One region of the Aeribacillus sp. FSL k6-2211 genome, then DNA from elsewhere that is predicted to be linked to it. Evidence: riboswitches for the same ligand, from Rfam matches in the RefSeq annotation. Region 1 holds a riboswitch; each other region holds the start of a gene.
The links. A riboswitch is a leader RNA that binds a small molecule or an ion and turns the genes downstream of it on or off. The one in region 1 is predicted to bind cobalamin.
Positions count from the first base shown of each region.

Region 2: it holds a riboswitch for cobalamin, as region 1 does, so the genes downstream of both, NSU19_RS15170 (ribonucleoside-diphosphate reductase subunit alpha) here and metE (5-methyltetrahydropteroyltriglutamate--homocysteine S-methyltransferase) in region 1, are expected to answer to the same signal.
Region 3: it holds a riboswitch for cobalamin, as region 1 does, so the genes downstream of both, NSU19_RS07130 (ABC transporter substrate-binding protein) here and metE (5-methyltetrahydropteroyltriglutamate--homocysteine S-methyltransferase) in region 1, are expected to answer to the same signal.

Region 1 is NZ_CP150190.1:3,970,535-3,980,747, forward strand. It holds gene qoxA (cytochrome aa3 quinol oxidase subunit II) at 1-959, opposite strand, end outside; gene nfsA (oxygen-insensitive NADPH nitroreductase) at 1,426-2,175, opposite strand; gene NSU19_RS19075 (BCCT family transporter) at 2,438-4,024, shown strand; cobalamin riboswitch at 4,211-4,410, shown strand; gene metE (5-methyltetrahydropteroyltriglutamate--homocysteine S-methyltransferase) at 4,561-6,843, shown strand; gene thiE (thiamine phosphate synthase) at 7,047-7,706, opposite strand; gene thiM (hydroxyethylthiazole kinase) at 7,763-8,569, opposite strand; gene NSU19_RS19095 (basic amino acid ABC transporter substrate-binding protein) at 8,874-9,695, shown strand; gene NSU19_RS19100 (amino acid ABC transporter permease) at 9,754-10,213, shown strand, end outside.
Region 2 is NZ_CP150190.1:3,137,667-3,147,879, reverse strand. It holds gene NSU19_RS15175 (ribonucleotide-diphosphate reductase subunit beta) at 63-1,106, opposite strand; gene NSU19_RS15170 (ribonucleoside-diphosphate reductase subunit alpha) at 1,119-3,383, opposite strand; cobalamin riboswitch at 3,519-3,698, opposite strand; gene NSU19_RS15165 (Hsp20/alpha crystallin family protein) at 3,832-4,272, opposite strand; partial or broken gene NSU19_RS15160 (IS256 family transposase) at 4,934-6,064, opposite strand; gene NSU19_RS15155 (DUF4856 domain-containing protein) at 6,097-6,510, shown strand; gene NSU19_RS15150 (TnpV protein) at 6,524-6,814, shown strand; gene NSU19_RS15145 (N-6 DNA methylase) at 6,742-7,782, shown strand; gene NSU19_RS15140 (globin-coupled sensor protein) at 8,043-9,332, opposite strand; gene NSU19_RS15135 (transposase) at 9,590-10,213, shown strand, end outside.
Region 3 is NZ_CP150190.1:1,448,424-1,458,636, forward strand. It holds gene NSU19_RS07090 (DUF4183 domain-containing protein) at 887-1,270, shown strand; gene NSU19_RS07095 (DUF4183 domain-containing protein) at 1,346-1,708, opposite strand; gene splB (spore photoproduct lyase) at 1,844-2,860, opposite strand; partial or broken gene NSU19_RS07105 (FAD-dependent oxidoreductase) at 3,093-3,655, shown strand; gene NSU19_RS07110 (transposase family protein) at 3,748-4,377, opposite strand; partial or broken gene NSU19_RS07115 (cell wall hydrolase) at 4,544-4,924, shown strand; gene NSU19_RS07120 (DUF1540 domain-containing protein) at 5,269-5,427, shown strand; gene NSU19_RS07125 (N-acetylmuramoyl-L-alanine amidase) at 5,510-6,955, opposite strand; cobalamin riboswitch at 7,161-7,342, shown strand; gene NSU19_RS07130 (ABC transporter substrate-binding protein) at 7,446-8,420, shown strand; gene NSU19_RS07135 (iron ABC transporter permease) at 8,383-9,444, shown strand; gene NSU19_RS07140 (adenosylcobinamide amidohydrolase) at 9,446-10,213, shown strand, end outside.

The DNA of each region.
Region 1 (10,213 bases):
TGTCCTTCGTGCTGATGGCTTTCATGTTCACGATTATCATGATGATCAGATTCAACTTCCTCCAATTTTATGGTACCGTGCTTTTCTTTTGCAGGGATATTGTCTAAATGCTCACCTGGTTTCGCAAAATCAACCCACGCCAAGTGTGTTCCAGAAAAAGTCAATTTATCTTTTAAAACTCCGACTTGGATGATTTCGTTAAATTGTTTTTTCGTCAGCAATGGAGCTGATGCTTGTGTTTCTTTCACCCATTTATAAAAATCTTCTTTTTCCATTGCGTTCACATCAAATGTTTGATGGGCAAATCCTTCTCCTGTAAAATTTGAATTCCGCCCTTTAAACGTACCGACATGATCAGCCTGCAAATAAAGAGTCATTCCCATTCCAGCCATATTATATTTTTGTCCGCCCAACTCTGGAATCCATAAAGCGCTCATCCCGCCGACAGCTGTCAATTTAAATTCAACTGGAACATCTTTTGGAATGTTGACATAATTGACTGTTTCAATATTTTCCTCCGGATAGCTGAAAATCCATTTCCAATCGGCTGCTGTCGCATGAATGACAATTGGTTCAACTCCTCTAGATTCCTTCGGCGGTTTTTCAAGCTCAAAAGTCGCCTTAACCGTTGGTATCGCCAAAGCAATGACAATCAACACAGGAATCGCCGTCCAAACAATTTCAAGCACTGTATTCCCATGCTGTTCGGGCGGTTCATAATCCATATTGTCAGGTCTTTCCCTGTATTTCCACAAAATAATCGCAAACAATGAAAAAATGACGACAATAATCAAAAGCATAAATCCAACAGACCAAAGGATTAAATCTTTTTGAACAGCCGCTACCGGCCCCTTTGGATTTAATAAGACAAACCGTTCGCTGCATCCTGATAGCAGGAGCAAAACGGATAATGGCAAAACTTTCATAACCAACTTCAGCCAACTTGGTTTGGCCGGCATTGTGATCCCCCCTAGGATTTTCAAAAATGTGCCAAAAAACGTCAACCATTCACTTTGAAACAAAAATCATCTGTTGTAAGTGAACTTTATCACAAATTTATGTAAAAAAACTTGAATTCAATAAACAGTCAATAAAAGATTAAAATTTTGTAAAAAAATCGCCATCAATCCGACACAAAACAGGAAATCATGTGAATCGAAAGGAATGATTGCCTCTATTGCTAATAGACGCATAAGAAAAACCGGGCGAAAAACATCAACGCCCGGTTTTTCTATTCGCACACATCGGTCTTTTTGTTTTCTACATACTATACGATCGGAAAATCAGCTAATTTCTAAATCTATCCATTTTTAACAAAAGCGGATAATCTCATTGTTTCCATGTTCCCAAAATTGATTTCCATTTATTTCATCAAACAATTTGTCCATACCGCAACAGAGACAACTTGGCAAGAAACTGTTCATATTATTTTAAGTTATAGCCTTTTCTTTCCACAAATTGTTTCATATACATTCTCACCGGATTTGAAAGAGCGCGAGCCATTTGCCCTGTCCAAGTATCTTTGCGGACACCATTTGTACGTTTTTCATAATATTTGGATACTATTTGATTATATTCAAGAAGCCCCTGTTTATATATTTCTTCGTTTTGCTCATATTCTTCCTCATGATAAACATGATGTAAAGGCAATCGGGGTTTTTTTCCGGTATCAACGGCCGGATAGCCGACCGTTATGGCAAAAAGCGGGATGACCCGATCAGGAACTTTTAGCAGCGCCGAAACATCCTCTAAATTGTTGCGAATTCCGCCAATATAACAAATGCCAAGCCCCATGGACTCAGCGGCTAATGCAGCATTTTGCGCGGCCAATGCCGCATCAATAAGCGCAACCATAAATTTTTCTGTGCTTTCCAAGGATACCGTCACGTCTTTATCTTCCATTTCGCCTATTAGTTCGTGCCGGTGCAGATCTGCGCAAAAAACAAATAAATGGCCGCTTTTTTCCACATAGTCTTGGTTCCCCGCCAGTTCCGCAAGTTTTTTTTTCGTTTCCGGATTTTTCACCCCAATGATTGAGTAAGCTTGTATGTAACTTGAAGTCGAGGCCGATTGGGCACATTCCACAATTAAGCGTATTTGTTCATCCGTAAGCGGCCGATCTTCAAATTTTCGAACGGATCGATGGTTTAAAATGGTTTCGATCACTTTATTCATCATCATCATCCTTTCTTTTATATTCTTTTCTCAAAGTTTAACTTTTTTAGACGCCCATTTCATCGATTTTGTTTTTCGGCCAAGCAAAATGTGAAACGTAAGGATTTGGCCGTAATCGAGAGCATTTATAAGGATTTCTTATAAAAAATAAAATAAATTGAATAAAAAAGCTTATTACGACAAATTAATCTGAAAAATTAAACTTTCTATCAATTTTGTTTAAAGATATAATAAAATGTAATCTTTTTTAAAGGGGGATTTGATGAAGAATCGAAACATTATGGATTGGCCGACCTTTATCGGGGCGCTGCTTTTGCTGTTAATTGTAGCCGCTCCATTAGCAGTATTCCCTGAACAAGGCGAAGCCATTGTATTAGCTGCCAGCAGCTTTTTAACACAAAAATTTGGAATATTGTATTTAATCATGGGTGCAGCAGTATTGATTTTTATTCTTTATGTTTCTTTTAGCCGATACGGAAAAATCAAACTGGGGGATCCTTTAGAAAAGGCTGAGTTTCCGACATTATCTTGGGCAGCTATGCTTTTTTGCGCTGGAATTGGATCAAGTGTTCTTTATTGGGGAACGATTGAATGGGCTTACTACTATACGGGACCTCCATTTGGCATCGAACCTAGATCAAAAGAAGCCGTTGAATGGGCGGCCGCATATGGAATTTTTCATTGGGGACCGACGGCATGGGCCATCTATTGCCTCCCTGCCCTGCCAATCAGCTATTTCTATTATGTAAAGAAAAAACCGGTGTTAAAAGTAAGCGAAGCGTGCCGGCCTCTCATTGGCAAAAAAGCAGATGGACCAATAGGCAAAATCATTGATGTCTTGTTTATGTTTGGTTTGCTGGGCGGAGCTGGAACGACACTCGCTTTAGGGACGCCGCTCATTACAGAAGGAATTCATGAACTTTCCGGCATCGAACCTTCGATGACACTCCAAACAGTGGTTTTGCTTATTTGTACATTGATCTTCGCAGCAAGCGCTTACTCCGGTTTGCGGAAAGGCATTAAAATTTTGAGCGACATCAACCTATGGCTTGCCGTATTATTGTTGGTGTTTGTCTTCCTTGCCGGCCCGACCGTCTTTCTGGCGGAAACGGCCGTCAACAGCATCGGCATCATGCTTGATCATTACATGCGGATGTCTTTATGGACTGAACCTTTTAACAGTTTAGGACCGTTTGAACGAACAGGCTTTCCGGAATCATGGACGGTATTTTATTGGGCTTGGTGGCTCGTGTACGCTCCATTTGTCGGCTTGTTCGTCGCTAAAATTTCAAAAGGACGCACTGTCCGCGAAATGACGCTCGGAACAGTAGTATATGGAACGCTCGGCTGCATTCTCTTTTTTGGGATTTTAGGAAACTTTGGATTATTTTTAGAACTGACAGGCCAATACCATGTAACAGCTACATTAGATGAACATGGCGGATCAGCAGCCATTATCGGAATATTGAAACAATTGCCGTTAAGCAACATTGTGATTGCCGTATTTACTGTGCTTGCCGTGATCTTTTTAGCAACAACGTTTGATTCAAGCTCTTATATTTTAGCATCTGTTGTCCAAAAAGAAGTTGCCGATGAACCTTTGCGATGGAACCGTTTATTTTGGGCTTTTGCTCTTTCCGTTTTGCCGCTTATTTTAATGTACCTCGGCGGATTGTCCACATTGCAGACTGTTAGCATTATTGGCGGTTTCCCTTTGTTGTTTATTTTTGTCCTTTTAGCCGGTTCTTTTATCAAAGCGGCAAACCAAGATTTTTATTCCAGTAAATCTCAATTATTTAAAATGTATCCTAAAAAGAAAGGCGTGAAAAGAAACCTTCTCTCGAAATAACTGTTTTCCGGAAAAATCCCAACCGCTGTAAAGACCCGCAGAAAACCTTTATGTTCTGGCGGGTTTTTGTCATGTAAAGCGGAAGAAATCGCAAGCCATCTACTTTCCTAAAAAATTTTTCTTTTTAATTGCAAATGTGGTGTTGAAAAATAAAAAAAAATCCTCTATTCTGATAATTATAGTTTCATATGTGTACCAGCAACAGGTGCGTCATATTGCAGCCGCAATATGCGCTTAAAAGGGAAGTTTGGTGAAATTCCAACACGGTCGCGCCACTGTGATGGGGAGCTTTTGATCATCAGCCACTGTTTCTGCCAGAGAAATGGGAAGGAGATCAAAAGCGTTGAACCTAAGTCAGGAGACCTGCCTGTTGTATGCACTACGACCTACGCGTCATAGGGAGGAGTGAGAAGCCATGTTCATGTTGAAACCATTTGGGTGCCTCAACACGAGCTAGGATATCCAGTCCCTCTTTTATTAGCGTAAAGAGGGCTTTTTTATTGTGTTGAGCAAAAATCAAATGGGAGGTTTTCGTAATGGCAGCCATTAGTTCAAATCTTGGCTATCCGCGAATTGGCGAACGCCGGGAATGGAAAAAAGCTTTGGAATTATTTTGGAATGGAGACATTTCTGAAAGCAGCTTACTGGAAACGTTGAAAAAGATCCGTCTTTCCAACTTAAAGAAACAGCATGAAAGCGGAATTGAGCTGATTCCCATAGGAGATTTTTCGTTTTATGACCACGTTCTCGATACTGCTTTCATGTTTGGATATATTCCTTCGAGGTTCCAGCATATGGATCCCCGTTCCATCAAAACATATTTCGCAATGGCAAGGGGATCCGAAGAAGCCGAGGCTTTAGAAATGACAAAATGGTTTGATACAAATTATCATTATATCGTTCCGGAACTGGAAAATAAGCCGCCTGCTTTTTTGGAAAACCGTCTGCTCAAGCTTTACAATGAAGCAAAAGACGAACTAAATATTGAGACAAAACCTGTTGTTTTAGGGCCGATTACTTTTTTAATGCTGGCGAAAAAATATGAAAAACGAGATTTTTATAAGCATTTATCTGCTTTCATCCCAGTTTATATTCAATTGTTGACAGAGTTGCATCAAGCAGGCGCAAAGTGGGTGCAAATCGATGAGCCTGTTCTCGTTCAGGAAATTGATGAGTCATTGATTCCGTTGTTTAAAGAAGTGTATGAAGCTTTTCACGAAGCGAATCCATCTTTGAACATACTGTTGCAAACTTATTTTGAAAGTCTTTCTCACTATCAACATATCGTTTCATTGCCTGTTGCTGCTATCGGTCTTGATTTTGTACATGATGGGGGAGCCAACAGTGCAAACATCCAAAAATTCGGGTTTCCAAAAGACAAAATATTGGCTGCCGGTTTAATCAGCGGCCGCAACATATGGAGGGCATCATTAGAAGAAAAAGCAAGCAAAATTGATTTTCTCGCTCAGCATGTTGATGTTGATCGATTGATCATTCAACCTTCCTGCAGCTTGCTCCATGTGCCGGTTACCGTAAAAAATGAACACGAATTGCCGGAAATTTTAAAAAATGCTCTCTCCTTTGCAGACGAAAAATTAAGTGAAGTCCATCAGCTGACACAATATGCAAAAGGTGAATTAAGTATAAGCGATTTACGATACGATGACCGTTATTACACGCAATTTATGAATTCTGATTTTCGGACAAACCGAAACGTGCAAGAGGCAGCCGCCAAGATTGAATCCTACCCGACGAACCGTGTGGACTTTTCTGTTCGGCGCAAGCTGCATAAAAATAGATGGAACTTGCCAATTCTACCGACAACAACGATCGGCAGCTTTCCGCAAACGAAAGAAATCCGCCAAACCCGTTTAAAATGGCGGAAAGGCGAATACACAAACGAGCAATATGAGTCTATTATCAAAGATGAAATCAAAAAATGGATTGATATTCAGGAACAGCTTGAACTTGATGTATTGGTCCACGGGGAATTTGAACGAACGGACATGGTGGAATATTTCGGAGAAAAACTAAAAGGAATTGCTGTTACCAAAAACGGCTGGGTGCAATCTTACGGTTCACGCTGCGTCAGACCGCCGATCATTTATGGCGACGTTGCCTTTGATCAGCCGATGACCGTCAAAGAAAGCGTCTATGCCCAATCATTGACGGACAAACCTGTAAAAGGAATGCTGACTGGACCTGTCACCATCTTAAACTGGTCTTTTGTCCGTGATGACATTAGCTATGCGGACGTTCTTCGCCAGATTGCCCTTGCCATCCGCGAAGAAGTATTAGCTCTGGAGAAAAACGGCATAGGAATGATTCAAGTTGATGAACCTGCTATCCGTGAAGGGCTGCCGTTAAAAAGATCGAAGCAAAATCAATACATCGAAAACGCCGTCGAAGCTTTCAAACTTGCCACCAGCTCCGTCAAACCGGAAACACAAATTCATACTCATATGTGCTATTCCCAGTTTGAAGATATGATGGAAGCGATCGATAAGCTTGATGCAGACGTTATCTCGATTGAATCGTCCCGCAGCCACGGAGAACTTGTTCATGCTTTTGAAAAGTACCAATATAAACGGGAAATCGGTTTGGGCGTTTATGACATCCACAGCCCGCGTATACCTTCCGTCCAAGAAATAACCGAAAATATCGACCGTGCATTAAAAGTACTCGATGTACATCAGTTCTGGGTGAATCCTGATTGTGGTTTAAAAACAAGAGCGGTCACCGAAACTGTCAATGCACTCAAAATCATGGTGGAAGCGACAAAAGCGTATCGGCAAGCCATCGCCGCAAAACAAATTTGATCCTATTAAGCAAAAGGTACATTTGCTGACACCGTTTCAGATGTTCCTTAGAAAGGATAAAGACCGCACAATTCAACGATGACTTTCGCTGTATGAAAAATAGCGCAACCATCATTGAACACAGTTTTCTCCAAACATAAACAAAAGGCGCCCGGATTAAGGCGCCTCTTTTGATTTTGCACGCCATTTGCGAATGATTGTTCCTAAAAAAATGATTCTACAGTCTGTTTCAATTTTGCCGCACTCTTCTTGACATCGTCCGCATAACTTATGGCGGATATGACGGCGACGCCGTCGGCTCCGTTTGCAACGACTTGTCCGGCATTTTCACTGTTGATGCCGCCGATGCCGACGATCGGAATCGCAATGCCTTGGTTGCGCATGCTGGAAATGATTTGCGGACCTTGCGCTTTTTTGGCGTCTTCTTTCGTCTTCGTCGAAAAAATGGGGCCGACGCCGATATAGTCTGCGCCTTGCGCAATGGCTCTTTCCGCTTCCTCAAACGTATGAGCCGACACTCCTAAAATTTTATCGCCAATTTTTTGGCGGACAATTTCGGCTGATTCATCCTCCTGACCGATATGAACGCCATCCGCATCAAGTTTCAAAGCCAGATCAACATCATCGTTTACAATAAAAGGAATTTGATGTTTTTGGCATATTTTTTGCAGTTCTTTTCCGAGCTTTAGCTTGTCCTCGCCCGTTAATGCGCCTGTTCCTTTTTCGCGGTACTGGAAGATGGTAATCCCCCCCGCTATCGCTTCTTCAAGCACATCAAGAGGATTTTTCTTGCAATTTACACTGCCCATAATAAAATACACTTTTAAAAGCTTTCGCAGTTCATCTGCTGTCACTTTCGGCATAATCCATCACCTGCGTATTGAGATTTTCCAAAAAAATTGCTGAAAACATTGGCCCCTTATTTTCGGCAAAATGAACCCCTTTTCTTCAAGTCGTCGCTTGTCACTTTTTCCAATTGATTCAAAAACTCGATTTGAAAGCTTCCCGGTCCCCTGCCTTCTGTCACACTGTATGCTATTTCCGCCGCCACACCATAAGAGACAAGGCTTGCCACTGAGGCAACGAGCAAATCTTGTTCAACTGCGGAAAAAGCGCCGATAATGGATGATAACAGACAGCCTGTGCCCGTTACTTTTGTTAAAATCGGATGTCCGTTCTGGACTTGATATGTCGTTTGGCCATCTGTCGCCACGTCTTCTTTCCCGGTTATGACGACAACAGCGTTTAACTGCTTTGCCGCTTTCTCAGCCAATAAAACTGGATCGGCAGCTGAACCAACGGCATCCACTCCTTTCATTTGGAGCTTTTCGCCGATAACATTGGCAATTTCAGGCGCATTTCCGCGAACGATGGAAACACGAACCTCTTTTAATATTTGTTGGGCAGCTTCTGTCCGGTAAGGTGTGGCGCCAGCGCCAACAGGGTCTAAAATGACCGGTACGCCGTTTTCGTTTGCCGATTTTCCCGCAAGTATCATCGCTTCCACGACATCACTTGTTAACGTCCCGATATTTAAGACGAGTGCGCCGGCTATTTTCGCCATATCCGCCACTTCTTCCTTTGCATATGCCATTACCGGTGAAGCCCCAATCGCCAACAAACCATTTGCTGTAAAATTGGTGACAACGACATTTGTAATATTATGAACAAGAGGATTTTGGCTGCGCACCTTCTCCAGTGCGGAACCTAACATTTCAATATTCATCATCTCACTCCTTCCAACATCGGAAAAAAAACGCTTATTTGCAGCATTTTTCCCGAAAGCAAAACGCTGTTAAGGACATTATATCAGATGCAAAACTTTTATCGGCACGCTGCAGTTTCGGTGGTTAAATTATGTTATAATACTATATTATCAAAATGGATTGTAAATCATTTCATATAAAAAATGTGTATGAATCATTATCCAAATTGTTGAAAGAATATACATGTTCATTTATAATGTTTCAGAATAAAGTTGAAAGGATCTTCAAAAATTTGTTTTCTATATTTTTTTTAGGAGGTACAACATGAATCAATATTTGAGAAAAATAATAGCCTTTGCGGCTATGGCAACTTTGCTGTTTATGCTTTCCGCTTGCGGATCGAACAATTCCGGCAAAAACGATGCAGCCGGCAATGATGAGAAAAAAACATTGAAAGTAGTGACAAACGCGGCATACGCACCGTTTGAATATATGGACAAAGGTGAAGTTGTCGGCTTTGATATCGATTTTATCAACGCAGTGGCGAAAGAGGCCGGATATGATGTAGACATCAAGCATACCGGATGGGATCCAATGTTTGCAGAAGTTCAAGGCAAACAAGCCGACTTGGCAGCTTCTTCTGTGTCCATTACAGAAGACCGCAAACAAACATACGATTTTTCGGTTCCATATTTTGAATCTACACTTATGATTTTAATTCCCGAAGACAGCGATATTCAAAATGCGCTTGATCTGAAAGGAAAAACGGTTGCCGTCCAAAATGGCACAACCGGCCAGACCGCTGCCGAAAAAATACTTGGCGGCGATGGAACGGTTAAAAAATTTGAAGACAACGTCCTCGCGATCATGGAACTTCTGAACGGAGGCGCAGACGCAGTTGTGGCCGATAACGCGGTTGTCAACGAATATATTAAAAACAATCCTGACAAAAAATTAAAAGCCATTAAAGATCCGGAAAACTTTGATTCGGAATATTACGGTTTGATGTTCCCGAAAGGAAGCAAATTGAAAGCAGAGCTTGACAAAGCGATCAATTCAATATTGGAAAACGGAACGTACAGTGAAATTTACCAAAAATGGTTTGGTGTAGAACCAGATATCGATATATTAAAAAATCAGCAATAATTTTTAGCATTTCGCCGGCATTTTGCTTGTCCGGCAATGCATGCGGGGAGATATATGTATGAATTTTCGTTTTGATCTGATAGCTGAATATGCGCCCTTTTTCTTCCAGGGAATGCTCGTCACAATTGGGCTTTCTCTTGCGGCGATCGCCATCGGCACTGTTTTAGGTCTTTTCATCGGCATCGGGAAAATTGCTCAAAATAAATTTATTCGCCTGCCCTTTTCATGGTACGTTACATTTTTCCGAGGGACGCCTCTTTTTGTGCAAATGCTGCTTGTCCACTTTGGCCTCGTACCGCTGATAATCGGCGATACAAATGGAGTTATTGCTGCCATTGTTGCACTTTCCTTAAATTCCGCCGCCTATATAGCGGAAATTTTTCGGGCAGGCATTCAATCGATTGACAAAGGTCAGATGGAAGCGGCAAGATCGCTTGGCATGAGCCATAAACAGGCGATGCGCTACGTTATTTTGCCGCAGGCGACAAAACGGATGATTCCGCCGCTTGGCAACGAAT
Region 2 (10,213 bases), 830 kb from region 1:
GTTTGGCAGCAGATAAAAAAAAGGGCAGTCTCTGCTGCCCGTTATCATGAGAACGTAAATTTTTACAGCTCATCAAAGCCGTTATCAATCGTGTTGACTTTTGTATATTGTCTCGATTTTTGTTCAAAGAAGTCTGATTTTCCTAAGTCCACTTCTTCGTAAGCCCGTATCCATTTCAAAGGATTCGTCCGATAGCCTTCAAAAGGACGTTCGAATCCCAACTGATTGGCACGGAAATTCGCATAAAATTTAATATAGCTCTCCACATCTTTTAAATGCAGGCCTTCAATGTCATTGCCGATAATTACACCGGCCCATTCGATTTCCAGCTCGGCTGCTTTCAGAAATGTTTTCGAAACGAATTGTTTCAGTTCATCTGTATCATATTCAGGATATTGCTTCAGCACCGCTTTGAAAATTTTTTCAAACAAACCTACGTGTATTTGTTCATCACGGTTAATGTAGTTAATCATCGTGCTAGTGGCTACCATCTTTTGGTTTCTGGCTAAATTATAAAAGAATGCGAAACCGGAATAGAAAAATAAACCTTCCAGTATGACATCAAAGACGATCGATTTCAACAAATTCTCCACATTCGGATTTTCTGCAAATGCTTTATAACCGTTGGTGACAAATTCATTTCGCTTCCTTAAAACCGGTTCGTTCCGCCAATATTCAAATACTTCATCCTGTACGTTTTTAGGCACGATGCTTGAGAGAATATACGAATATGAATGGTTATGAATCACTTCCTGCTGGGCGAGCAAAATCATTAAGGCGTTTATGCTCGAGTCTGTAATATAATCGGCAACTTTTCCGGCATAATCGGTTTGAATGCTGTCTAATAAAGCTAAGAGGCCGATAATTTTTAAAAATGCGTCCTGTTCTCTTTCTGAAAGCTCAGGAAATTGCTTCACATCTTGAGCCATATTAATTTCAAAAGGTGTCCAAAAGTTTGCGAGCATCCGCTTATATTTTGGATATGCCCACGGGTAGGCGACATCATCCCAATTGAGCACGTTGGAACATTTTCCGTTCACTATTGCTGTTGAACGGTTTGGTGCATCAGGATCCATAATAATTCGTTTTGTTAATGTTTGCTCCATATTAATTCCTCCTTAACTTGCACATGATTCACATTCATAAATGTCGCTTGATGTCGAACGGACATAATACGTTGTTTTCAATCCGGATTTCCAAGCAGTCAAATGAAGCTCCAGCAATTCTTTCGCTTTGATCGTGTTTAGAACGTAAAAGTTGAACGAAATGGACTGGTCAATATGTTTCTGGCGCACCGCATTTTGTTTAATGCTCCATGTTTGGTCGATCAAATAAGCGGATTTATAATACCAAGTCGTTTTTGCATTTAAGTCCGGAACAGTAACTGGAATTTTGTAGTCTTTCTTTTCCTCTGAATAAACTTTTTGGAAAATTGGATCGATGCTTGCTGTGCTTCCGGCTATAATGGAGGTCGATGCGTTCGGTGCGACCGCCATTAAATAGCTGTTGCGGATGCCAAAAGTCTGCACCTTTTCCTTTAATTCCTGCCATTTTTTTGACGTATAACCGCGGATCTCAAAATATCGGCCCGTATCCCACTCCGAGCCTTTAAAGAGAGGGTATGCGCCTTTTTCTTTTGCGAGCTCCATACTCGACTGAATGGTTAAATACGCAATTTTTTCATATAATTGATCGACAAATTGGACTGCCTCGTTACTTTCCCATGCAATTTCCTTTAGTGCAAATAAATGATGCATGCCAAACGTTCCAAGACCGATTGCACGGTATTTTTCATTTGTAAGCTTCGCCTGTAATACCGGAATGCTGTTTAAATCGATGACGTTGTCCAGCATCCGCACTTGAATAGGGATTAATCGTTCCAGAACATTATCAGTGACAGCCCGTGCCAAATTGATGGAAGAAAGGTTGCAGACGACGAAATCGCCGGGCTTTTTCACAATGACAATTTTTCCATCTTCGACATATTGTTCTTCAACAGTTGTTGAGCTTTGATTTTGCGCAATCTCTGTGCATAAATTGCTGCAATAAATCATGCCGGCATGCTTGTTTGCGTTTTTCCGATTCACTTCATCACGATAAAACATAAAAGGCGTTCCCGTTTCAAGCTGGCTGATCATAATCCGTTTCATTATTTCAATCGCAGGCACTTTTTCTTTAGATAAGGATGGATGATTCACACACTCAAAATATTTTTCCCGAAAGCTGCCGTTACCTTTTTCTTCATCATAAAAATCTTCCAGATTGAATCCCATGACTTTGCGAACTTCGTGGGGATCGAACAAATACCAGTCTCCGCGCTTTTCAACTTGTTCCATAAATAGATCAGGAATGCATACACCTGTAAATAAATCATGGGTGCGCAGCCGTTCATCTCCGTTATTTAATTTTGCATCAAGGAAAGCGAAAATATCTTTATGCCAAACATCCAAATAAACGGCAATTGCTCCTTTTCTTTGGCCGAGCTGGTCGACGCTCACCGCCGTATTATTTAATTGCTTCATCCAAGGAATGACACCTGATGAAACTCCTTTGAACCCCCGGATATCGCTTCCGCGGCTTCTGATTTTCCCCAAATACACTCCAATGCCTCCGCCGCTTTTAGAAACATTGGCAATATCAGTGTTCGAATCATAAATGCCTTGAAGGCTGTCGTCTACCGTATCAATAAAGCAGCTTGAAAGCTGACCGACTGATTTTCCTGCATTAGCCAATGTCGGTGTTGCAACCGTCATATATAAATGGCTCAATGCCCAATACGCTTCCTTTACAAGATGCAAACGTTTGGATGGATGCTCTTTCATCATTAACGTCATAGCGATGATCATAAAACGTTCCTGTGGAAGCTCAAATGTTCGTTTATGAAAATCTTTAGCTAAATACCGGTCGTAAAGGGTCCTTAATCCGATGTATGTAAACAGCTTGTCCTTCTCAGGATCAATGGCATTTCCCAGCTCCATAATTTCCTCTTTTGAATAATGCTCTAGCAAAAGAGGGCTGTAGATTCCAAGATCGGTTAATGTTTCGATTAACAAATAAAAATCGCCGTAGCCCGGTTGGTTGTAATTTCTGTTTTGGCTCGCTTCATGGTAAATTTTTTCAAGAAATACGTGTGCAGCTAAAAAAGTCCAATCCGGCTCACTTTCCGAAATGTTTGCTAAAGCTTCAATAATCAGCAGGTTTGTAAATTTTTCAAGATCATCAATCTGCTGGTATTGTAAGGTTGTCAGCACTCTTTCGCTGTATTCATGAAAGGAAAGGGACGGAAACTTTTCTTCAAGCTGCCTTAGATAAAGTTCCAAATCGCTCCTGTTAAAATGATTTTGAAAAACCTCGTATAGATTTAATGCTTTCGTAATATTCATCAAACATCCTCCTTATCAAAATAAAAAACCGCTCAGGAAGCTGAGCGGATCAAACGATGATTAAAAAGGAGGCAGTTTACAAGGCGAAACTACTCCATTCAAACCATCGTTTCATCTTCCCAACCCCCGAAGAATTAGAAACGTTCGGACAAAGGCAGGTCTCCTGACTCGTGCTTCATCCTACTTTGAATCCTTCCCATACGAAACGTACAGTGGATTATTCATTTCGTAGCACTCACAGTTGCGGGGACAGTTCCGGATTCTCACCGGATTCCCTTTTAAGCTGAAAACAGCACCTTTGTCGTTAGGTTTTCAATATATAGTATTTAATTGTTTTTGATTACACAATATATAGATTTTTGATGTTATATATTCATCATAATCGTACTTGGCGAAAATTGCAATAAAAAAGTGAGGCTGATTGAAATTTTGCAACCTCACGAAACAATTAATGAAACTGAATATCAATTTTCTTTTTGTTGTTTTCGGTTTGTTTTGGAATACGGATTTCCAAAACGCCATTTTTATATGTCGCGCTCACTTCTTCTTCTTTTACATTTGCCGGCAATGCAACAGCGCGGTGAAACCGCCCTACAAACCGTTCGCGTCTATGCATTTCTTCTTCCTTTACTTCTTTGCTTCTTTGAATTGTGCCGCTGATCGTAAGAACGTTGCGATCAAGATGAATGTCAACGTCTTCCTTTTTTTCAAGGCCGGGCAAATCACAAGTAACAATTACTTCATTAGCAGTTTCATGAATATCAAGCCGGGGGGTATTCATAGTCTCAAAGTTTTCAAAAAAATGCGGGAAGCTTTCAGAAAAAACGCGATTCATGTTTCGTCTAAATTGGTTGATCTCAGAAAAAGGATCGTAAGGAATGAGAGCCATATGATTGTTCCTCCTTTGATTTTTTTACAGAAAATATTATTTGTGTTGAGAAGAGAAATATACATATAGCAAAGTTTAAATTACTGTTTTTAATCATAAAAATATAAATAAGTCCGCTGCATCCAAATCGTTTCGTGTTTGTTGCTTTTAAAAGCACAACCTAGCAAAACTTGGTGAACGAATGGACAGCATATTGTTGTTATTAGACAAGAGTTTACATACGAAGAAAATTAAGTAAGCTGCTTAATTGCAGCCATGCTGGGAATTAACAGATCAAGCTGGATAAATTCACAATGATTGAAAACTGCTGTTGGACAACTTTATAAATTTAAAAATTATTCTTTGTTGCATATGTTACTGATAGTGGTAAAAAACTTAAAACAAAAATAATTAGAGTAGATGATAATTATTTAGTTGTATTTGTGAAAAATATTCCGGAAGGATTCATTGTATTATCTACAACAATTTTTCCAAAATACATTCACCCAGAAATTGAAGTAAGTAATGATGGTACTGTCAAGAATTTTGTGTAATGTAAGATAGATAGGGCATCTCTGAAATGGATTTAGAATAGAGAGGGCCTGTTTCTTCCACACAGGAGACTGAATATTCAGTCTCCTGTGTGGAAAGGGAGATCCCATCATCAATTTACATTATTTGGTTAATCATAACGTTCTTCAAACATTCGCTGGAGGGCTTCATGAGTTTCGGAAAATCCTCGCAACTTTCGCCCTGCCCATTTCTCATTAAAGTCTTGGATGGTCAAATACATGACTTTTTCCGCGGCTTCTAAACTGCTCAAACTGTTCATCGGCTTTAGACGTTTCCGAATCTCCTTGATCGTTCGTTCGATGGCATTGGTCGGATACTGCTTGGATCATTCATAAAGGTAAGAAGGACATCCAACTCATTTCCCCACGATTGCACTCTCGGATACTTGCTCGACCATTTTGACTCAAACTGGTGAAACATCTCCAGTGCAATTTTTTTATTCGGAGATCGATAAATGAGTTTCAAATCTTCCACCATTTCGAATTGGTCTTTTTTCCGTACACGACTGAGTGTGTTACGGACTTTGTGAACGACACAACGCTGCACATCGGCTTTCGGATAAATAGCTTTAAAGGCTTCTTCCAGCCCCGTTAGTTCATCGAATACGCTCAGAAGCACTTCCTTTACGCCTCTGTTATATAGTTGTTGGAGAATCTCCTGCCATCCATAGGCGCTTTCCTTTCCTCCTACGAAAAAATCAAGAATTTCCCGATATCCTTCTTCGTTTACACCTAACAACACATACATGACCTCTTTTTCTACCGTATCTCGACGAAGTTTTACGTACAACCCATCCAAATATAAGACGGAATAACGCTTATGTAGAGGACGAGTGTGCCATTTCTCGATGTATTCCTTCACGACATCGGTCATACGACTGATCGTTGCAGGAGAATAAGCATTCCAAAAATTCGTTCAATAAACTTGCCAATCTCCCGCGTACTCATGCCACTTTGATACATCTTGATGACAGCTTCTCCGAGCCAGCCGGTATGACGTTGGTAAGGGGCAAACAGCTGCGTTTGAATTCCCCGTTTCAGTCTCTTGGGACCAAAAGACCTTCAATCCGGCCATATTGCGTATCTAGATTTCGTTGATAGTAACCGTTTCTCATATTCGACGTTCCAGCCTGTTCCATTTCGAGGAAATGTTTTATTTCTTCACGCATGATGAGTTCTAATTGGCGAATCGCACTTTCCAGTTGATTGACCCAGTCTACATTCGATATACTTTTAGACATAGGTAGGGTTCTCCTTTCTCTGGAATGTGTTGTTGGTCAAATCAGAGATACCCTACCTTTTTTCTTTTGGTCTAGCAAAATACTTTACACAAAATTTTATACATCATCTATTAGTTGCTGAAACCATGAGTAATTACACCAACATTTCAACTAAGATTCAAGAATTTGAAAAACAGTCCCTAGAAAGAACAAATAAAAGCTTGCGGGAAAATGTTGCCGCAAGTTATAATACAAGCACAGAAAAAGAACGGCTTAGAAGCGAAAATGAAGCCTCTAAAAGGCATATTAAAGAGAGGGGTAATGAAGAAAATGAAAAAAGTGACTCTGGGAGAAAAGGAATATTACGTGGAGAACGGGATATACACTCCAGTAGTGAAGGAATCGAGTTTCGAGAAAGAGGGCGGGACTTATCGCTTAGAGGGAGAGGGGGAATATCTAATTCCTAACTTGGAGTTAACAATGAACGAAAAGCCGATAGGAAAGTATGGCAGCCTAAGGAGAAAACATCTGATGGAAAACAACATGATACTCTACGAGAGTCTATCGATTCAAGGTCAGCTTCATCAACATCTAGTCGACATCAACGAGCAAGCGAACAAGCGAATGGAAATAATGACGAAAAAGTTGATGGAACAATACGGAGTGACAGAGGAACTCAAAGCCGAAGATCAGATGAAATGGATCCAAGAAGTGAACAATATCCGGGCGATGGCAGAAGAAGTCATCTTACGGGAAATGATTTACGTATAGATGAAAAAGAAGAAGAACAATTGAGTTTATTCCCAGTAGCAGTGGAGGAAAATCCCACTGCTTTTTCTATTACGGAAAAAGAAATCAATAAAACAGCAGTGGAACAAAATGCCACTGCTGTTTCTATTTCTAAAAATTTTCACATTACCAATAATGAATTAGGTGCTGCAGGTCCTAAAACCAAATTTAATTGGAATATAGAAGCTATTAAGACTTTGAAGAAGATAGAAGCAGAAAATAGATTAGCCACTCCTGAAGAACAAGAAGTATTATCGCGTTATGTTGGATGGGGAGGGCTATCTTCGGCTTTTGATAAAGATAATGAAGCATGGGCAAATGAATATATTGAATTAAAGGAATTGTTAACTGATGCAGAATATGCAAGTGCTAGAGAATCTACTTTAAACTCGCATTATACTTCTCCGGTTATTATTAAAGCTATGTATCAGGCTCTTGAAAATATGGGATTTAAAAAAGGAAATATTTTGGAACCTTCTTGCGGGATTGGAAATTTCATGGGCCTTTTACCGGAAACTTTATCAGACAGTGTTTTTTATGGTGTTGAATTAGATGATTTATCCGGTCGGATCGCTAAACAGTTATATCAAAAAGCTAATATTACTATTGACGGATTTGAAAATACTGATTTTCCTGATTACTTCTTTGATGTTGCCATAGGTAATGTACCTTTTGGTCAATATCAAGTAGCTGATTCTCGTTATGATAAATATGGTTTTCTTATTCATGATTATTTCTTTGCCAAAACATTAGATAAAGTACGTCCTGGTGGTATTATTGCTCTCATTACCTCGAAAGGTACAATGGATAAAGAGAATGAAGAAGTACGCAAATATATTGCACAAAGAGCTGATTTAATAGGTGCAATTCGACTTCCTAATAACGCATTTAAGAACGCAGGAACAGAAGTTACCGCAGATAGTATTTTCTTACAAAAAAGAAATCACTGAATAATGCTGATATCCAGCATAAATATCTTGGGGTATAAAAAAATCAACACATACTATTTGTTGGGATACTATGTTCAATATATGAACATATGTCCTCATTTTTTAACCTTCAAGCGACCAATTGGATCTCCTTTTACGACTCAACTATTTTAGCGGATAAAGGTTGTTCAGCTTTTTGAAGATTCATCCACAAATAAATAATCAACCCATTTTTCCTGAATGGGAAAAATGGGTTTTGTCGCCAGCTTGAAAAAGGACCTTTATATATGATTGGCCAGCTTTTTTAAATGTTCTGAAGTCTCATTGATTTGCGCAATGAAATTTGTTATATCATCAATGATTTCAGCAAAGTTTTCGAGTTCATTTTTCGTCTTTTCAGTTTGTTCTTTATTTTTGTCGAAGGCATACAAAATATTGTCGAAGAATTGGTTCATCTCTTTCATTCTTTGCGAACCATTGCCTGTAAGCTCTGTTACTTCCACAATAGATGAAGCGATATCGTTAATTTTCGCTCTGATTTCCTCAATTAAATTGGAAACGCCAAGCACGGAATTTTTTGTTTCTTCCGCCAGCTTTCTCACTTCACTAGCAACAACAGCGAATCCTTTCCCGTATTCCCCTGCACGCGCTGATTCAATTGCGGCATTTAGAGCCAGCAAGTTAGTTTGTTCAGCAATAGAAGTAACAATCGAGACGACATGATTAATTTTTTCAGAAGTTTGTTCAAGCGACTTTATTTTTAAAGCAATATCATCTGTCCGTTCTTTTATATTGACCATTAAACCGGAGTGAAAATTCAAGTCTTCTCTCCTTGAACTGACTTCTGCTTCGGTTGATGCCGCTGTTTCAAAACGATCAACTGCAATTAAGGCAAATTGTTTGGATCGTTCGTTAATTTTTTGTATAGCTGAATTGGCTGATTCAATAAGATCAGCAAGACGAATGGAGGTTTGGGCGATGTTTTCATGAAGCTCCTGTTTTTCCTTTTCGATTTTTTGCCGTCTTTTTAAATACTCTTCATTATATGCTTCCAACACAATTTGCTGTTCAAAGTTTAACATTTTTGCAATGGTGACCACCGCTTTATGATAATCTTCCTTCGATGGACACGCTTTCGCAACAACGGAAAAAATTGATTTCTGTAATTGCTGGAATGAACTCATGTACCAGATCGTATCTAATCCAATGCGGACGTGGGCTACAGCAATCCGCTTCATTCTTGTTATATCTTCATCTGTTAAGGATCCGCTAAACATAAGCAGCACATGTTTTTTCAATCTTTCCTTCTGTTTTTCGATCGAGCTGTATTTATTAATTAAGTCAATCAAAAATTGTTCTTGATGGAGAGCATCATAAAATGCATCGATAATAAACTTTATGTTTTCTTCAATCGCATCTTTTAATATAAGAGTACAAATAAGATCATCCTTTGTTAGGCCAACCATCGCTAATTGTCTTTGATATTTTTCATCAGTCACTTCAAGTTTTACTTGTTGAAGATCTACTTGTTTTTCAAAAAGTGATGGAACTTGTTTTCTTTTTTTAAACATTGGTTGATTTCCCCTTCAAAATTCATTATTAGTGTCCACTGTATATATCGGCAGCTAAATAATAATTTTTTCGATTATTTTTTAATTTCTCAACTTTCTCACAGTAAATTGGATTTCTAAGCCTTACGGTTAATGGGTTTGTTGGTTGTTTCGAATACTTCTTGACATAAAAATTTGCAAAAAAAACACCTCAACTTTTGGTATAGTTTAATTGTCCAGAAAAAACATTACCAAAAGCAGGTGAGGTGTCTCTTATTATGATAACGAATAACAGACTGAACAATCAACTACCAAAAGAAGTAAAAGCTATATTTGATGAACTTGAAATCTTAAAATATTTAAGGAAAGTGGGAATTAACAAGGGTTTCGGTTATTCCTGCGCCTATTTATTCCAGCTAGTTTTTAGTTTAGTTTTTGAAGGCAAAAATTTGTTTCGACTTCTTCAAAGTAAAAAAGCTAAAGATTTGCCGGAAAAAAACGCTATTTATCGCTTCTTAAATAACCCTCAATACAATTGGCGCAGGTTTTTACTTGTTTTGAGTACTTTCACCATTATGAAGGTAAGTAGTTTAACGAGACACGACCGTCCGAAAGTGCTGATCGTGGACGACTCATCTTATGAACGAAATCGCAGTAAAAAGGTTGAACTGCTTGCTCGCTGTTTCGATCATTCTTCTCAAAAAATGCGTTATTACAAAGGATTTCGTATGCTTACACTCGGCTGGTCAGATGGTGCTACATTTTTGCCTATTGATTTTGCTTTATTAAGCTCTACGAATTCCCAAATCAATGGGATTGATAACCGAATCGATAAGCGTACATCCGGTTATAAGCGGCGTGTCGAAGCTTTACAAAAAGCGCCGGAAGTTATTCCCAATATG
Region 3 (10,213 bases), 1.6 Mb from region 1:
AAAAAGACAGGACATTCATTTGTCTTGTCTTTTTTTATGTGCGCCCGGCATGGGTGTAATCTCTAGGGTGAAAGTCCCGAGCCACGAAGGCAGAAGTAGTGGTTAGCCTAACGCAAGGGTGTCCGTGGTGACGCGGAATCTGAAGGAAGCGAGCGGCGAACTTTGGGTCTCTCGGAACACGAACTTCATATGAGGCTAGGTATCACTGGGTGAGTTTGCACAACAAAACAAAGCCCTTTCTGCCGAAGGTGATACAGAGTAAATGAAGCAGATGGATGGAAGGAAAGATTACACTCTTACCCGGGGAGGTCTGGCTGGCACGCCAAGTAACCTTGGTAACCTATCGAGTAATCGATAGCTGAACAGTCAGAAGTCAGCAGAGGTCATAGTACTCTTTCGAACTCGAGACGAAAGAGGAAGGACTGAACAATTAGGGAGAACGAAACACTAGGCGTTCATCTTCTGTGTGGAAGCAGACAATCCGACAGGACTTACTTGAAGGAGGAAGTGGTGAGTCCCACGGGGGACTTCAAGAGGGGGGAGCAGAAAATGGCACAAATAGAAGAATTCGTTCACGTGGAGAGGATATCTATGTTGATGGACATGATTTTGTCACGGGAGAATCTCCTGGCGTTTTATTTTATATGAAGAAAAGTTCGGAAAAAGTGACAATGTTTTGACGAATCTAAAACTGAAATATTTTGCTGCTTTATAATCACTATTGCCATTCGCTGAAGCAAGAGCAATTAATAAAAAAGCCCTTGAATTTTCCATTGGAGCCCTTAAAAATAGGGAATCGGCTATACATAGAATTTATGTATTTGTCTATAGCTTCCGCCGCATTTTTACATACGATGAAATAGATCGTATGAAGGGAGGGGTTTGATTGGCTCTGCAATTAATGAAATTGGTTGTCACTGCGTCCACAACAACGAATGTCGTTCCTCAAGATCAAAGATTTTTCTACGTCACGACTGCAGAGACTGCTCCGGGAAGTACGCTCACCATTGATGCAGCCAGCTTTTTTCAAGATGATGGTTCAGCTGTTACAGAATTGCCTGCACTGGCAGCTAACAACAGTTATTATAATGTTTATGTCAACGGAGTGCTTCAAATGGGCGGACTAAGTACGTATACGCCGGGAGCAACGACGGTCGGTTCGCTTGCGATCAATGTGCCTGCAGGTGGAGATCCAATTTTAGCTGACACGCCAATTGTACTGGAAGTGGTCAATTATTCACCTCAATCGACAACTGTTGTGTCAGCTTAACAAAATCAGGATCCGAAAGTCCTTCTTTTGGATCCTGATTTTTTTATCCCGTGCAGGCATCACCTATTTCCTCAATTATAAATATATGGAAATAAATTCCAAAATAATAGGAACACCTTTTTGCGGGACATCGCTTGATTTTAATCTTAACATTCCTTTTTTCACTTCATAAATGTTCGGCGGTTGTAAAACACCGTTAATGAAAAGCCGGATATAGGATACATCTTTTGGATCCAAGATCCCTTTATTCGTAAATTCTTTGATTTGATCGGCGTCCGTATAAACGGTCTTTTTTCCATCAGCTAAAGCATAATAGTAAAATGTTTCAGCTTTTAAAGGCTTTTGTTTCATATGAAGCCGAACGTTCATGTGGAGGCGGGAGGCGGAACGGACCCAATCATATAAAACGGGAACATCGATTGTGTGATTTTCCTTCATATTTGTATCACCTCGTAAACTGTTTGTTTTATCATATGTTCGTTCAAGAAAAGGTGAGCTAGCAAAAGAAAATGTTTTTGTTGAATTAACCATTTCTGACCGTCGATTTAAAAAAGGTTTGTATTCCTTACAGTTTTACGTAAAGTATTCGATGATGGCGTTAGGAAAATAATAGTGAATATATTGTTCCATCATCTCTTTCAGCTCCCTTTCCTCTTCTGTTTGATAAACATATTTGCCAATTCCATACCGCCCCCACTTGTATTTTCTTTTTTTCTCATCCATTTCCAGTTTCGTTTTTGGATACCTTGCTTCGATAACTTTTTTGGCAGGTTTCGTGAATCGGTGTTGAATCAATTCAAATGTTAAGTTATCGTCTTCGATTACGTCACCCAGTTTTTTGAATAATTTTCTATATCCTTCTTTCCATCCATCATGCCGATATAGCGGAGCAACAACAAAACCGATAGGATATCCTGCTTTTGCGACTTTCAAAGCGGCGCTGATTCTTTCATCCAATCTTGATGTTCCCGGCTCCAGATGACGAATGACCCAATCGCTGTTGATGCTGAATCGGAAGCGGGTGTTGCCGTTATGTTTGGCATCCAATAAATGGTCTACGTAATGATATTTCGTTGTAAACCGCAATCTCCCCAGCTTTGTTTCTCCAATAAATTCGATCGCTTTTTTGAGTGAATGTGTTAAATGATCTATCCCGACGATATCAGACGTACACGAAGCTTCAAATCTGGTTATTTCTGGAACTCTCTCTTCTATATACTGTTTAGCTTGCTGAAAAATTTCCTCTAAATTTACATAAACGCGAATGTAGGGTTTGCTTCCTAACGTTGTTTGCAAATAGCAGTAATGGCAATGCCCCATGCACCCGGTTGCCAGTGGAATGGCGTATTCGGCAGAAGGCTTGCTCGTATCAAATTTCAATGTTTTTCGAACCCCGATGACTAAAGTCGACTTCGCATTGCGGTATTTCTGGAGAGGTGTTTCTCCGGGGATATTACGCACTTGATTGTGGGAAGTTGTATAGCGAATGTCGATTCCCATTTTTTCGAATTTTTCTTTCCATTCCACTCCAAGCGGGTATTCAAGGGCTCTTGGTTCAATGTATACGAGTTGTGGAATAAACGGCTTCATGATCAATCACCTCTATGTTATTATGCCGATATTCCTTCCGTTTTACTGATTTTCACGAGATTTTATCCCGTCCTCTTTTCAAACTGCTTGCGGAAATAATAAAATGTTGAGAGGGCGATTCATACAAAAGCGGTTCCCCTGCAAGGAAAAGGCAGATGAAGATCTTTACAATTCGTTTTAATTACGCTTACGATGGAAATACAATAGTTATCCTAAAAGGGGGAATTGCAACATGTATGATGTAGTCATTGTCGGGGCTGGTCCTGCGGGTGCAAGCGCCGCTTTGTTCACGGCAAAAGCCGGTAAAAAAACGCTTGTGTTGGACAACGATAAATCCGTGACGAAACGAGCTTGGATTGAAAACCATTATGGGTTATGGAAATTTCTGGACCTGATTTAATTGAAACAGGGAAAAAACAAGCGGAAAAATTCGGTGCGGAGATTGTGGCAGAAAATGTGGAGACAATTGAAAAACAAGCGGAAGAGCTTGTATTCAAGACGGAAAAAGGATCCTATGAAACGAAACACGTCATATTAGCTACAGGAGTACTGACTGATTTAGCTGACAAAGTCGGGCTAAAGACAAAAGACGGGACTGAACCCCGCATTAAAACAATATTTGATGTCGATGCACTAGGGAAGACAAACGTTGACGGAATTTGGGCTGCGGGTACAGCTGCAGGTGTCAGCGTTCATACGATCATCACTGACGGCGACGGCTTCAAAGTTGCGATCAATGTTATTAGTGAGCTGAACGGCGAGCGTTACGTCGACCATGATGTTTTGGAAAAATGAATAAAAAGGAATGAGGACAAGGCATCAAGCGACTTTGTCCTTTTTTATTTCATTGCAAAAGCGAACTTACCTACCAAAGCGATTCTTCTTTCTCAACAAAAGAACAAACAAATGGATACAACAGCCAACCAGCGAAGGAAAGCAGCAAAAATAAGGCAATTGTGTACTGGAAAGGGAGCCCGAATGCTTGCAGCAAAAGCGGAGGCGACACAACTGCCATTCCGTTGATGTTCCATACCAAGCACACTCCCGGTTTGGGTATCCATAAGAACTGTTTCATATCGGTGACCCTTTCGGACAGCGATCTCATCAAGGCTAAGGATTAATTCATTGTTTTCTAAAACACTTTCAAGAGTTTCTAAATGCTCCTTCTCTTTTTCTTTAGCAACGGAATAAAATATTCTTTCAACAGTTGTATAAGGTATTTTTTCCTTTCGACTCACTTCTTGGATAGTAGAGCCAATGCACATTTCGTACAGATATTCTCTGTACCGATTGGTCTGATGCTTATTAGGACTGATAGATTCAAATGTTTGTGAAAATACCTCATTACAGTTGTGACAACGGTATCTATACACTCTGACAAATAAGAAAAGGGGCTTACCTAATACGGACAAGTCACGAACCTTTCTTGTCCGCCAGTCATGGACATGACTAGAAAAAAAACCGCAGTAAGAACAGCGTTCTTCTGTAGTATTTTCTCGACATGTAACAAATTGCAATCTTCAAGAAACACTTGTTTAACAACTTCAAATTCTGGCAAATCTAGTGATACGGAAAACACTTTAGAACCTCCTGTTATGTTAAGTCACGCTAACATTATTGCCAGGAATTCGTGAGTGTTTTCCTTATTTTTTGGGTTAAATCACAAAATGTGGTGATGAATCTGAAAAATTAATTATTCCAGAGACCATCACTGAACAGGAAAAAGATTTTCTGGCAAGATTAGTAGAAGCGGAAGCGAAAGGGGAGCCTTATAAAGGAAAAGTTGCTGTTGCTACGGTTGTGTTGAACAGAGTGGAAAGCAGCCTCTATCCGGACACAATTACAGAGGTTATTTATCAACCCGGACAATTTACAACTGTGCAAAACGGGGAAATTTACAAGCCGGCCAGTAAAGAATCTAAAAAGGCCGTTCATGAGGCCTTGGCTTTCCAAGGGTTGGGAAGAGGATCCCTTTATTTTTACAACCCTGAAAAAACTGATGATCAATGGGTGCGCTCCAAGTCAATAACGACTGTGATCGGTAATCACATTTTTGCAAAATAAAAGAAAGCCGCCGCAAATGGCGGCTTTTGTCATTCCAAATCACTAAATGAATGTTGCGGATGAATGAAATTGCATGGCGAATGGAGGACTGAGGCGTTACAAATGTTTGCATTTTCTTTTTCTGAGGCACCTTTTGGTATGGAGCAGATCACCTTGCTTGTCCATCGACAAAATAAATCGAATTTTGGCTTAAAATGACATGATAATCATGAATTCATTAAACAGCCAACAAAACATGCAAAAACGATTGTCTTTGCGGTTCGAAATATTGCCATGGACATTTCACAACCAACAAGTATCAAATCACTTTCCAAAGGAAAATATATAACTGGGAGGTGACAAACATGGCGCAGGACGTTTTGTGTGAGGTAAATAACTGCAAATATTGGGCGGAAGGGAATAAATGTGCAGCTGATGCCATTTATGTCGTAAGTCATTCAGGAAAAACGGCAAAAAATCAAAAGGAAACTGATTGCAAGACGTTTGAACCAGAAACATTTTAATAAAATAGAGAGCCGGAAGTTGGCTCTCTTTGTATTTTTGATAATCTTTTCATTTTTATACAACATCTTTTTGGAATTCAGATTATATTTGTTTGCTTATGGCTGATTGAGCAGCGTTCAATTGTTGAATTGCAAACTGCAAAATGGATAGGTAAATGGATAAAATCATTTCTCCGTAACGGCTGCCGGGAACGGCCCACTTCCCATTTAAATCTTTCCAGGTCGGGGCAGAACCTCGTTCCACATAAATAAATCTGGGATCGACAAGGGGGAACCCGGCTGGAAGAGGCTTCGTTGTGGCGTATGCATATAAATGTTGAAGATGGGCCAGAACCCCTTCTCTCGGAGTAGAAAAGCTTGCTCCTGTAACATTTGGACCGGTAGCTCCGATTCCGGCAAAATTGTTTTGATTGCGATTGACTACTCCCGTAAAACGGAAATAGTTCGTTTCATGAATTGCTTGTGCAAATGCGATGTCGCCGCGAATTCCGTAGGATTTGCTTAATTGTTCATACAAATCGCCCAGCTGAGGTGCGCTAGGATTTGTTTTTCCTACATATAAATCCAAGATTGTTCCCGATACGAGCGTTTCTCCTAAAATAGGGATATCCCTTGAATCGGGAGAAGGGGTTTTCGGTTGAAGTGTTGATGAACGAGATGAATCTGTCTTTTGGCCTGATTGTGCCGTTCCTTGTTCTGCAGGAGTTAATATAAATGCATCCTTGTATCCTAATTGAACAAGCCTTGCCAACTGGTCTTTTGCATTTTGCAAATTTTTAAATGCCCCTGTTTGAACGCGGAAATAACTTGTTCCGTCCACCATCGCAGCGGAAAGGAAACTATCAACATTTTTTCCTTTCAGTTCATTTATCAGCTTTTCTGCATTTTCTCGGTTTTTAAAGGAACCGGCAATGACTTTGTACATCCTGCTGCCTGCAGCTGGCGATGGCTGCGGAGTTGGGGTGGTGCGTGTCGACTTTTTGGGCAAATTAAGCGCTTTTCCGATTCCATCGGCTAAGCTTGCTGCATAGTCGCTCATAAAGTCAGACGATGTTAAAAGTTTGATGTCATTCGAATGGTCAATAAACAATGTTTCCAAAAGAACCGCAGGCATTTTTGTTTCTCTTAACACGTGAAAATTGGCGCTTTTTTTGCCCCGATCCTTTACGCTATATTTCGGACCGATAACGCTCATAATTTGATCATGGATGACGGACCGGTATTGGATCGTTCTTGGAGAGGCCCCTCCGTTATAAACATAGCTTTCAAAACCTGTTCCTCCGCCGGCATTAATATGAATGGAACAGAAAAAATCAACATTCTCTCGGTTAGCCATGGATGATCTTTCTGACAAACCGACTGTTCGATCGTCTGTGCGCGTCATGAGAACGTTGACTTGGTAATGTTCAAGTAAATGTTGTCTTGCCAAGAGGGCAATAGTCAACGTAAAATCTTCTTCCTCATAATTTCTATAGGTTGCGCCGGGATCGCTTCCTCCGTGGCCAGGGTCTAAAAGAACGGTTGTCACTGCAATATCCTCCTTCGTTTTCAAACATCCAATTCGCTTGTCTACAAATATTTTATTCAAGTAATGGAAAGGAAGTTCAAAAAAATTTTATTTTTAGCGAAAACTGTATCGAAATCCAAAACATTTAGGTCAATTTGTCGATTTTTTTCATTTTCTTCCTACCAGAATTCAATCAAATCATGTATAATACATTTCGTCATAACATTATACCGAAAAGCAAACAGGTGCCGGCACATAGCTGCCAGCTTAAAAGGGAAGTTTGGTGAAAATCCAACGCGGTCCCGCCACTGTGAATGGGAGCAACCTGGGAAAACCACTGTTTCAACGGGAAGGTCCAGGAAGCGATGACCATGAGCCAGGAGACCTGCCTGTTTGAGCACACCTAAAACCCTACGCGGATAGGGAGGTGTTTGAAAACAATACATATGTACGTTTTCAGACATCTTCTTATCGAATTCAAGAAGATGTTTTTTATTGGAGGAGGAAAATGATGAAAAAATTATCTGCACTATTTTTAGCCTTATTACTTCTATTTGGAATTGCGGCTGGATGCGGCCAACAAAATACATCAGAGCCGTCTGAAAACAAAAGCAATCAAAAGACGGAAGAGACGGCTTCACAATTTCCGGTGAAGGTCAAGGACGGTTTAGGAAATGAGGTGACGGTAAGCGAAAAACCGGAGCGGATTGTTTCGCTAATTCCAAGCAATACTGAAATTGCCTATGCTTTAGGGTTGGGTGAACAAATTGTCGGTGTAAGTGATAATGACAACTATCCGGAAGATGTTCAAAACAAAGAAAAGGTTGGCGGGATGGAATTTAATGTTGAAAAAATTATTTCTTTAAAACCGGATCTTGTTTTAGCGCATGCTTCCAGCGCCCATAACTCGCAGGAAGGGCTGAAGCAGCTGAAAGATGCGGGAATAAATGTTTTTGTAGTCGAAGATGCCCAATCATTTGATAAAGTGTATGACTCCATCCAAACAATCGGCAAAATTACAGGGACAAGTGACAAAGCCGAAGATATTGTGGCTGAAATGAAAACGAAACTGGCGGATATTCAAGAAAAAGGAAAAACGATTCCGGATGATCAAAAAGTGTCTGTTTTTGTCGAAGTGAATCCCGCACCACAAATCTATACGACGGGAAAAGGAACGTTTATGGATGAAATGCTAACGATCATTGGAGCAAAAAATGCAGCGGGCGATCAAGAAGGCTGGCCGCAAATGACGGAAGAAGCCGTTGTAAAACTGAACCCAGACGTCATTGTGACGACATACGGCTATTACGTCGATAAAGCTGTTGACCAGGTGTTGGCACGCAAAGGATGGGAAAATGTATCAGCGGTGAAAAATAAACGGGTTTACGATGTGCATTCCGACTTGGTGAGCCGCCCAGGCCCAAGATTGGTTGAAGGAGTAGAAGAACTTGCGAAAGCAATTTATCCGGATGTCTACAAAAAATAAACATGTGGTCGCCTATACGGCGACCGCTTGTTTTCTTATTTTTTCCGTCTTTTTAGGAATTTCTATCGGAACGTTTCACATCACGTTTAAGGATATTTTCCAAATAATTTTCAATCAACTGTTCTATACCGGTTTGGCGCCGGACATTGATGAAAGCATGAAAAGCATTGTGCTTGATATTCGACTTCCTCGTGTCGTTTTAGCCGGACTTGTCGGAGCCTCGCTTGCAATGGCGGGGGCTTGTTATCAAGGGCTTTTGCAAAACCCTTTGGCAGATCCTTATACGCTCGGTGTTTCATCAGGTTCTTCTTTAGGTGCTGTACTTGTTCTTTTTTTCGGCATTCAAATTCCTTTTTTCGGCTCATTCACTTTGCCGGTTGTCAGCATTTTTACGGGTTTTTTAACGATTTTGGCTGTGATTTTGTTCGCCAATTTCATTGAAAAAACGATGAGGATTGAAACGATTGTGCTGACCGGAATTATTTTAAGTTCCTTTTTAAGTGCTTTCATTTCATTAATGATTGCCCTGACAGGCGAAGAATTGCGACAAATTGTCAACTGGTTGTTAGGAAGCGTTGCGATGCGCGGCTGGGGATACGTATTGATGCTTTTGCCGTTTTTTTTAATCGGGTCCATTTTGATTTTTGTAAACGGAACAGAATTAAACGCTCTGTCCTTTGGCGAAGAAAAGGCGAAGCAGCTTGGGGTCCATGTAAAAAGGAGAAAGCTGTTTATTTTAGCATCATCCTCTTGTTTAGCCGGTGCGGCCGTTGCCATCAGCGGAACGATTGGGTTTGTCGGTCTTGTCATCCCGCATGTAAACAGGCTGCTTTGGGGAAGTGATTATCGCCATCTTCTCCCTCTGTCCGCCATTTTTGGCGCCGCTTTTTTAATTTTGGCGGATCTCGTTTCAAGAACGATCGTGTCGCCGACAGAACTTCCGATCGGTGTGATCACGGCTTTAATCGGCGCTCCCAGCTTTGCCTTTATTTTAATGAAACAAAGAATGGAAAGAAGAGGGTAACATGCTGCAAGTCAAGAACATTTCGGGAGGCTATCAAGAGCGAAAGATTATCGAAAACCTTTCCTTCTCAGTAAAAAAAGGGGAAATATTTGGCATTTTGGGGCCAAACGGGAGTGGAAAGACGACACTATTAAAAATGATCAGCGGGATTCTTCCGGTTAAAAGCGGCACGATCGAGCTTGCCGGCAAACCTCTTTCTGCTTATTCTCCGAAAAAATTGGCGCAAAACATCGCTTCATTGCCGCAAATCCCAACGCAAATGTTTGATTATACCGTTTGGGAGACAGTGGCGCTCGGCCGTTATCCTTTTCAAACGGGTTTCTTCAAGCGGTTGACGGGAGAAGATGAACAAATCATCCAAAAGACCATGGAGCAGACGAATATTTCCCACTTAAAAAATAAAGCGATCAATGAATTAAGCGGCGGGGAAAAACAGAGGGTTTTTTTAGCGCAGGCTCTTGCACAAAACCCCGTTTTGCTTTTATTAGATGAACCCACGAACCATCTTGATATTTCCCATCAAAAAATCATGCTTGATCAGTTGAAAAATTGGACACAATCAAATGGATTAACGGTTGTCTCAATTTTTCATGATTTGAATTTAGCAAGCCTTTATTGTGACAAACTGCTGTTATTAAAAGATGGAAAAGCGGTTGCCGTTGATAATCCATCTGTCGTGATGAACGAAAAAACGATTGAACAGGTGTATGGTGTTTCGATTGTCAAACAATCACATCCGGAGCTTGCCCGCCCGCAAATGCTGCTTATA